Regions from separate parts of the Streptomyces sp. NPDC101151 genome, predicted to be linked through region 1. Evidence: riboswitches for the same ligand, from Rfam matches in the RefSeq annotation. Region 1 holds a riboswitch; each other region holds the start of a gene.
What was found. Region 1 has a riboswitch for cyclic di-AMP ahead of ACIRU3_RS02250 (transglycosylase SLT domain-containing protein). Riboswitches for the same ligand answer to the same signal wherever they lie in the genome.
Positions count from the first base shown of each region.

Region 2: another riboswitch for cyclic di-AMP. It lies ahead of ACIRU3_RS06855 (peptidoglycan DD-metalloendopeptidase family protein); the one in region 1 lies ahead of ACIRU3_RS02250 (transglycosylase SLT domain-containing protein).
Region 3: another riboswitch for cyclic di-AMP. It lies ahead of ACIRU3_RS01290 (C40 family peptidase); the one in region 1 lies ahead of ACIRU3_RS02250 (transglycosylase SLT domain-containing protein).
Region 4: another riboswitch for cyclic di-AMP. It lies ahead of ACIRU3_RS13160 (M23 family metallopeptidase); the one in region 1 lies ahead of ACIRU3_RS02250 (transglycosylase SLT domain-containing protein).

Region 1 covers NZ_JBIWPP010000001.1:468,486-470,675, reverse strand. Annotated here, with positions in the region: gene ACIRU3_RS02255 (HAD family hydrolase) at 1-549, shown strand, start outside; gene ACIRU3_RS02250 (transglycosylase SLT domain-containing protein) at 584-1,072, opposite strand; cyclic di-AMP (ydaO/yuaA leader) riboswitch at 1,078-1,291, opposite strand; gene ACIRU3_RS02245 (polyprenyl synthetase family protein) at 1,791-2,190, shown strand, end outside.
Region 2 covers NZ_JBIWPP010000003.1:229,076-231,265, reverse strand. Annotated here, with positions in the region: gene ACIRU3_RS06860 (SGNH/GDSL hydrolase family protein) at 1-76, opposite strand, end outside; gene ACIRU3_RS06855 (peptidoglycan DD-metalloendopeptidase family protein) at 364-1,332, opposite strand; cyclic di-AMP (ydaO/yuaA leader) riboswitch at 1,337-1,500, opposite strand; gene ACIRU3_RS06850 (alpha-galactosidase) at 1,804-2,190, opposite strand, start outside.
Region 3 covers NZ_JBIWPP010000001.1:280,571-282,760, forward strand. Annotated here, with positions in the region: gene pcrA (DNA helicase PcrA) at 1-308, opposite strand, end outside; cyclic di-AMP (ydaO/yuaA leader) riboswitch at 571-741, shown strand; gene ACIRU3_RS01290 (C40 family peptidase) at 749-1,852, shown strand; gene ACIRU3_RS01295 (tellurite resistance/C4-dicarboxylate transporter family protein) at 1,924-2,190, shown strand, end outside.
Region 4 covers NZ_JBIWPP010000005.1:468,641-470,830, reverse strand. Annotated here, with positions in the region: gene ACIRU3_RS13160 (M23 family metallopeptidase) at 33-1,091, opposite strand; cyclic di-AMP (ydaO/yuaA leader) riboswitch at 1,099-1,268, opposite strand; tRNA gene ACIRU3_RS13155 (tRNA-Met) at 1,586-1,659, opposite strand; gene ACIRU3_RS13150 (dihydrofolate reductase family protein) at 1,726-2,190, opposite strand, start outside.

The DNA of each region.
Region 1 (2,190 bases):
CTGGACCGGGAACTGGCCGAGACCGCGCTCGGCAAGATCGAGGCGGAGGTGGGGCAGGTCTACGCGGCCGTCGACCAGGACGGCGTGGACGGGCTCACGCTGATCGAACCTGGGTATCTGATGCCGCACCCGACCCTGCCCGCCGTGCGGGTCGGGCGGCGCGACGACCTGTGGCGCGAGCCCATCAGCAAGGTGCTGCTGCGCCACCACTCGCTGTCCGACGACGAATTGGCGGCGATCGCGCGCTCGGCGGTGGGCTCGCTGGCGACGGTCACGATGTCGGGACCCGGGACCGTGGAGCTCCAGCCGAGCGGTGTCACCAAGGCGACGGGGCTGGCGCTGGCCGCCGAGCACCTGGGGATCGAGGCCGGACAGGCCCTCGCCTTCGGGGACATGCCCAATGACATCCCCATGTTCGACTGGGCCGGACGAGGCGTCGCCATGGCCGACGCCCACCCCGAACTCAAGGCCGTCGCCGATGAGATCACCATGTCGAACGAGGACGACGGCGTCGCCGTCGTCCTCGAAAGACTCTTCCCGACCGACTGACCGGGATATCAGTAGGGCGTGTCGCCGGTGCCGGTCAGTAGGCGCCGAAGACGTTGTCCATCGACCCGTAGCGCGCGGCCGCGTAGTTGCAGGCGGCCGTGATGTTCGCGACCGGGTCGTAGATGTCGAACGACGTTCCGGCCACGTGGTAGGAGTTGAACGTCGGGTCGATGACCTGGAGCAGGCCCTTGGACGGGATGCCCTTGGCGGCGTTGGAGTCCCAGAGGTTGATGGCCTTCGGGTTGCCCGACGACTCGCGGATGATGTTGCGGTAGATGCCGTTGTACGAGCCCGGGATCTTCTTCTCGGCCATGATCGCGAGCGACTCGCGGATCCACCCGTCGAGGTTGTTCGGGTACCCGGCCAGCGTGGTGGACGGCGTGGTGGCCGTGGGGGTGGCCGCGGAGGCGCTGGCAGCGCCGACGAGCGGAAGGGCGAGCACGGTGGCACCGGTGCCGATGGCAGCGAGCTTGCGGACGAGGCGGCCGGTGCGGGCGCGGCGGGACTGAGCGGCAGCAGACATGGGGGAAGTCCTCTCCGTCGCCTGCGAGGTGAGCTGTCGGGTTCGGGCGGGGAGGTGCCCGGCCGTGCCCCTGGGGGGAGGCACGACTTCACCCCTAGCCGTTCCGGTGTGGCGAGTGCTGTCCGGTCCGGCGGCTTACCTGGGTCCCCCGCTCCTGCCGTACGAATGAGTTCGTCGATGGGTTGTGTCAGGCGCGGCAGGATTCGGCGTTCGCCTGACTGGCCCGGAAGCTATGCGAGAGCACATGTCCGAAACAAGTGTCGGATTCGCATAAAGTGCCAGTTGACCTTGATCTTCGGGATATGGGGTGCTTGATCCTTTGCGGTTGCCAACCCTCAACTGGCCGATACGGCAAGGGGGAATCGGGTGCGGTGCGGCAGGCGGGGTCCGGAGGCGCACGTGACCCAACTCACGAAGTGGCGAAGTGTATCAAACTGGACATGAGGGATTTAGGGGATTCGCCGACCGTGGCGCAAAAGGATTACTCCACTCACTACTCAGTTCGCGACAAAACGGGCAAGAAGCTGTTAAGTCAACAGATGTATGCCCTTATCGCATGATCAAAAATATTTCGGCCGTGATCCGATACCGCCCGGGCTGGACCGGTGGGCGCTATCGGTGATCGAAACAGGACCGGATACGCTGACTTGAGTGATGGCAGCGACCTATCGACAAACCGTGTAACCGCCAGCAGACACCTGCAGACAGGAGACCCCTCGTGACCGTCGTCGGGCCGTTCGGGCTGAGCGTGCGGGACCAGGCTCTGGAGGCCGATGTCCAGGCCGGATTGGCGGCTGTCGAGGAAGGCTTGCTCGAAGCCACCAAGAGCGAGGTCCCGTTCATCACGGAGGCCGCGCAGCACCTCGTACGGGCCGGTGGGAAGCGGTTCCGGCCGCTGCTCGTGATGCTCGCGGCACAGTTCGGCGATCCGTACGCGCCGGGCGTCGTACCGTCGGCCGTCGTCGTGGAGCTGACCCACCTGGCCACGCTCTACCACGACGACGTCATGGACGAGGCGTCCGTGCGACGCGGTGTGGACAGTGCCAACACGCGCTGGGGCAACTCGGTCGCGGTCCTCACCGGCGACTTCCTCTTCGCCCGCGCCTCCCAGATCCTCG
Region 2 (2,190 bases), on a different contig from region 1:
CGAACGCCCCGTCGGGCCCGGGGTCGCCGACGCCCTCGGTGAAGCTGTCCCCCACCGCCACGTACGACCCGATCACTGATCTGTTGTCATTCTTCGAATCGTCTGCCACGTCGGACCATGATTCACCTTCGGATGTGACCTACGCGACCGTAGGCAGGGGTTGACGAACGGTGAGATGAGACACCCTTAAATAATTTGCCAAGCCAGGAATAGCCTGCCCGGCAGGCGCGTTGACCGTGCGATCGGCGACAGTCGATGCGCGAGCGGACACACCGAAGGCCGGACCCGGGGATCGAGGTCCGGCCTTCGGCGCGCGTGTCAGGCAGGTGGTTCCTCAGGAGCGAGTCCCGCAGAGGGGGAGCCTCAGACGGCGACGCCGTGCGAGCGGAGGTAGGCGAGCGGGTCCACGTCCGAGCCGTAGTCCGGGGTGGTACGGATCTCGAAGTGCAGGTGGGGGCCGGTCACGTTGCCGGTGGCGCCGGACAGGCCGATCTGCTGGCCCGCGGTCACGGTCTGGCCGGCCGAGACGGACAGCTGCGAGAGGTGGCCGTACTGGGCGTAGTAGCCGTCGCTCAGCTTGATGACGACCTGGTTGCCGTACGCGCCGCCCCACCCGGCGGAGACGACCGTGCCGGCTCCGACGGCCTTGAGAGAGGTGCCGGTCGGTACGACGAAGTCGACACCGGTGTGGTAGCCGCTGGACCACATGCTGCCGGCCACGTGGTAGGCCGTGCCGACGGTGGCGCCGGCGACCGGGAGGGAGTAGCCGGTGGAGGTGACCGTGGCGGCCGACCCCGCGGTCCGGCTGTACCGGGAGGCCTGCGGGGCGGTGTCCGACCTGGACTGGGAGGGCTGCGACGGCTGCGAGGTCTGCGGGGAGACCTTCGGCCGGGGCTGCGACGGCTGCGGGGTCTGCGTAGGCGCGGAGGACTCCGTGTGCTTGGGGGCGGCCTTCGCACCGAGCGTCAGCTTCAGACCCGGGTGGATCAGCGAGGGGTTCTCGCCGACGGCCTGCCGGTTGTCGGCGTAGACCCGGTGCCAGCCGCCACTGATGTTCTGCTCGTCGGCGATCTTCGCAAGCCAGTCGCCGGACTTCACCGTGTAGGTGTGCCCGCCCGAATTCTGCCGTGCGGGGGCTTTCTTCACGGTCGCCTTCTGCACGACCGGAAGGGACTGCACGGTCTTTCCGGAAGCGGGCTGCGCGGTGACGGCGTGCGCTCCGGTGGCACCGAAGAGCGGCAGTGCCAGCGCGGCGCCACCGGTTCCGGCGACGGCGATCGAGCGGGTGAATCGCGGGGTCTTGGGACGGCGGTGCTTACCCTTCGCGGGCATGGCGCATTCCTCTCCGCCGCCTGCGAGGTGAGCTGTCGGGTTCGGGCTGGAGCTGCCCGGCCGCGCGGTGCGCGACTGCACCCCGAGCCTGCCCCGGAGACCGGGACAGGCAGTCGTACCTGGCGGGTCCCCCGCTCCTGCCGAACACGGGTGAAGTGTGTGGGGACTCCGGGCGGCGGCAGGATTCGGCGTTCCGTCCGGATTGGTGGCGAACGTAAGCGAGCAAGACGCAGCCGGACAAGCAGTAGGTTCCCGGCATCACCGGTCCAGATGATCGAATTCGGGAATTCACGGTCACTCTCCGTAAATTCCCGGATCCCTGCCCTTTTCAATTCCCCGTGTCGATATGGGAATTACGTGGACATGACGCGCGACACACGGTCACGAATATGACGCTCCTCACGCACCACCCGCCCATGCCTCTTTATTCCAGAGCGAGTTGGAATGAAGGCTCTAATTCGGATATATCGCTCAAATGCGGCACAGTCGGAGAATCGCCGCATCCAGGTCACCCGTCAGCCCGGTGTGCCATCCGTGGTGCAGCAGGACCGCACCACGGTGCACTTCGCCCGTTTCACGGCATTCATACGATGCTGTCGGGTCGAGTCCGCGCAGCCGCACCGCCGGCACCGGCTCGCCGTAGCTCTGCGCCTGGAGGCAGGCGAGGACCACCGTCTCGTTCCCGAGGACGTACTGGACGGCGCCAAGACCGCCCACCGGAGGCCGCAGCCGGTAGAGGTCGCCCCGCTGGACCACCGGACGGATCTCCTTGTAGAGAGCCACCCATTTCCCCGCCTCGGCCAGCTCCCCCTCGGTCCACTCGGTGAGGTCGCCGCCGACGCCGAGCACCCCGGCCAT
Region 3 (2,190 bases), 190 kb from region 1:
GTGAGCACGCGGGTCTTGCCGGAGCCGGCGCCGGCGACGATGAGCAGCGGCGAGGCGGCATGGACGACCGCGGCGCGCTGGTTCTCGTTCAGCCCCTCCAGGAGCGCTGCCGCGTCGATCGCGGGGCGCGGGGCGCCGTCGCGGTAGTACGCGTCCCGGTCCGGCGGTGCGTCGAACTTCCCGCCGAACAGATCGTCCGGAAGCGGCTCCGGAGCGTGATCGTCCTCGGGCGGCGGCGGGGATTCCTCCTCGCGCCCGCGAGGGCTCTGGAGGTCCGCCAGGAAGCTGTCGTCAAAGAGGCTGCTCATCGCTCTCCGAGTTTAGGGCGCCGCACCGACAACCGGCCGCCACCCCGGGAACATGGCCGGTTTCCCGAAGAGTTGATCAACGCACCCGCGGGTGCCCTCCGAGCCCTCACGCTGCGGAAGCGCCTTGTCACACGCGTATGAAAGTGCCCTCAGGTCACGGAAATGTATCGGACATATGGCACACCAACCTTCACAGGAGTCACACCAGTTGGCTAGGTTGCCGTCAGGCCGCACGAACCCTTCCGGCGAACGTCGCCGAGCGCCGCGGCCTCCGCCGAGTCCGGTGCGCCTTCAGGGCAGCCGGAGCCGGGGACCCACCGATCCTGGGGTGAATCGGCCGACTCCCACCCGGGACGACGCCGTAGGGCAACCCTTCCGAAGCACCCGCCCGAACCCGACAGCTAACCCGGTAGGCGGCACATTGGAAGGAGTCGCCACCCTTGGCGTCGCACCGCAAGCCGCGCCCCGGCGGAACCGGGGGACCGGGCCTCCGCACGCCCGCTCTCGCCACCGCCGCCCTCACCTCCGTGGCCGTACTGTCCCAGACGGCCGGGACCGCCCACGCCGACGACGGCAGGCCGAGCCTGGAGGAGATCGAGAAGAAGGTCGACGAGCTCTATCGCCGGGCGGACTCGGCCACCGAGCGGCCCGAGGAGGCCACGGAGCGGGCCGACCGGCAGCGAGGGCGTCCGGACGCCCTCCGCGGGAAGGCCCTGTCCGCGGACGCCCCGCAGGAGCATGCGGAACGCCCGCCGGACTACTTCGCCCAGAACCGGCTGATGGACCGGCTGGCCTCGACCGTGAAGAAACGGCAGGAGACGACCAGGAGCCTGGAGACACCGGTCGCGCCGCCCGCCGTGCCGCCGGTTGCGACGACCCTCGTGCCGCCGGTCGCGCCGCCCGCCGTGCCGCCGGTTGCGACGACGCTCGTGCCGCCGGTTGCGACGACGCTCGTGCCGCCGGCCGCGACGGCCCCCGTGTCGCCGATCACGCCGCCGCTTGCGACGCCAGCCGCGACGCCGCACGACCCCAAGAGCGCCAAGGCAGCCGTCCAGAGGAAGCTCGCCTCCGCCCGTGAGCTGCTGTCCCGGCCGACCGCCCCGGAGCAGGTGCGGCAGTCCACGCTCGGGCAGTGGCCGCAGGAGGAGGCCGGTACGCCGTCGTACGGGTCCTCCGGCGCGCAGGCCACCAAGGCCGAGAAGGCGATCGCCTTCGCCCGCGCCCAGATCGGCAAGCCGTATGTGAACGGGGCCAGCGGCCCGGGCTCCTACGACTGCGCCGGCCTCATCCAGGCCGCCTGGAGGGCCGCCGGCGTCACCCTGCCGCGCACCGCGCGCGACCAGGCCGCCGCGGGCACCGCGGTCTCCCTCGCCGACGCGCACCCCGGTGACCTGGTCTTCTTCCATGACGACCACAGCCATGTCGGCCTCTGCACCGGCGACGGGATGATGATCCACTCACCGAGACCTGGCGCGTACATCCGCGAGGAGTCCGTCCACCACGGAGGAGAATCGATCATCCGCAGCGTGGTCCGGCCTGCCTGACGTGCTCTTTTCGAGCCCCACGCGCGCGTGCCCTGCGCGTGGGGCGCGCGGGGATACCTAGCATCGGGCGCATGCCCAGGATCTCGGCTCTGCGTGCGTGGTGGGTGGGGCGTCCGCCGGCGGCGGGGGCCGCCGTCATGGCGACCGGCATTGTGTCGGTCGGCCTGCATCTGACGGGTGCCGAAACGGTGTCCCTGGTCTTCCTGTGGCTGGCCTGTGTCGCCTGGCTGGCGCTGGCCGCCGACTTCCTCGTACGGCTGGTGACGCAGCGGCGGCGCTGGGTGGCCGAGGCGAAGAGCCCGGGCGCACTCACCGCCGTCGCCGCCACGGCGGTGCTG
Region 4 (2,190 bases), on a different contig from region 1:
GAGGGGTCGGTCAGGAGCGGGTCAGCGGCCGCTCAGGGGGTGAGGCCCTTGCCGCGCAGCCACGCCATCGGGTCGATGCCGGTGGACTGGCCGCCCGGGTGGACCTCCAGGTGGAGGTGCGGGCCGGTGACGTTGCCGGTGGCGCCGACACGGCCGATGACGTCGCCGGTGCTGACCTCCTGGCCGACGGAGACGTTGATCGAGGACTGGTGGCAGAACCACAGCTCGGTACCGTCGTCCAGGGTCAGGATGGTCCGGTAGCCGTAGGAGCCGGCCCAGCCCGCCTCGGTGATCTTGCCGCTGTGGACGGCCTTGATGAGCGTGCCGGTGGGCGCGGCGAAGTCGAGGCCGGTGTGGTAGCCGGAGGACCACATCGAACCGGCCTGGCCGAAGGTCGAGGTGATCGTGTACGACGAGGTCGGCAGCGTGTACTGCTTGGCCAGCTCTGCCAGGCGCTCCGCCTCGGCCTTCTTCTTGGCCTCGGCGGCCGCCTTCTTGGCGTCGGCCTCGGCCTCGGCCTTGGCAGTGGCGGCCTTGGCGGCGGCTTCCTTCTCCGCCTGGGCGGCCGCGTCGGCGGTCTGCTTCTCGGCGGCGGCGACGGCGGCGGCGGTGACCTTGCCGTCGGCCTTGCTCTGCTGCTGCTCGGCCTGGGCCATGATCCGGTTGCGCAGGGCCTCGCCCGCGTCGGAATCGCTCTGGTCGCTGTCCGCGGAGGTCGTACCGACATTGCTCAGCGAGGCCGCGTCGGCCTTGGGCGCGTCGGAGGAGTCGTCGAACAGGTGACCTACCGAGGGCAGGTCGGGCATGGAGATGGACAGCGGCGGCTTGCCGGTGTTGGCGCTGGCCATGCCGCCCGCGCCGACGGCGGCTATGACGCCGACGCCGAGGACCGTGGAGCTGCGGGCGAGTCCGCCGCCGCGCTGCTTGGCGACGCGATGCCGGCCGCGCACCGGCCGTATGGACTCCTCGGTGGGGTTCCATTCCTCCCAGGGGCCCTCTTCGGTGCGCTGAGCGCCGAAGTAGCCGAAGGATTCGGTCTCGCGCTGACTCGGCACGAACGGGGCTTCTGGGGCAGGCCGGTTGGACGCCACGCGGGCGTGCTCCTTTCCTTCCTCCGCCTACCGGGTTAGCTGACGGGTTCGGAGCAGGAAGGTCTCCTACGCGCGTAAACCGGTCGTGGAACCAGAACGGTTCACGACGGCTTCCGTGCGATTCACCCCAAGGTGGTGGTTCCCCGGTTCCCTTGCGGGATTCGGCTCGTGAGCACGGAGCCGTCTCTTGTGACGGCTGGGACGACCGCGCTGCGTTATCGAACGTTAATAGACCCGGTAGCCAGATTCCAAGCCGTTCGGCTTGATCATTAACGTTTTCCAGGCGGGACGTACGTGCCAGGACCGGCGGAAAACGGGCGAGTTGGCCGACGTTCAGGAGTCACAGCGGTTTTGAGGGTGACTCGACTGTTATGCGGAGGGCTCCCGTCCGCTCACTGTGGGTGACACGGGCGTCCGGACCTGCGGGTGGCACAGGTCCGGGAAAACACTCAGGGCCGGAATCCATGTGCTGGATTCCGGCCCTGGGCTTTCAGTAGCGGGGACAGGATTTGAACCTGCGACCTCTGGGTTATGAGCCCAGCGAGCTACCGAGCTGCTCCACCCCGCGTCGTTGTGACTCCAGTGTACGCCATGCGCGGGACGCCCAAGCACACGCGCCTGCGTGAGCTGCCGCTCAGGGCAGCAGGTGCGCGTTCGGCGCCTTCGCCAGACCCTCGTACTCGGGCAGCAGGACGGCCGCCACGCCCGCGTCCACCAGCACCCCGGTCCCGTCGGCCGCCGTCACGAACGTGTCCGGCTCGCGCCAGGCCGTGACCACCCGCCGTACGCCCGCCCGCAGGATCAGCTGGGCACAGGGGGCAGGGCGGGAGGCTCGGCGGGAGCAGGGTTCCAGGCTGCTGTAGACGGTGGCGCCGGGAAGGCGCGGGTCGGCAGGGTCGATCTTCGCGAGGGCCGCCTCCTCCGCGTGCACCACGGGGTCGCCGCCCTCCCGCGAGTGGCCGCGCGCCAGCTCCGTGCCGTCGGCGGCGATCACCACCGCGCCGACACTGAAGGCCGTCCGCGAGGGCGGGCACAGGGCGGCCAGCTCGCAGGCGGTGCGCAGCCAGTGGCGGTCGGCGGCGGCGGGCGCCGGGCCGGT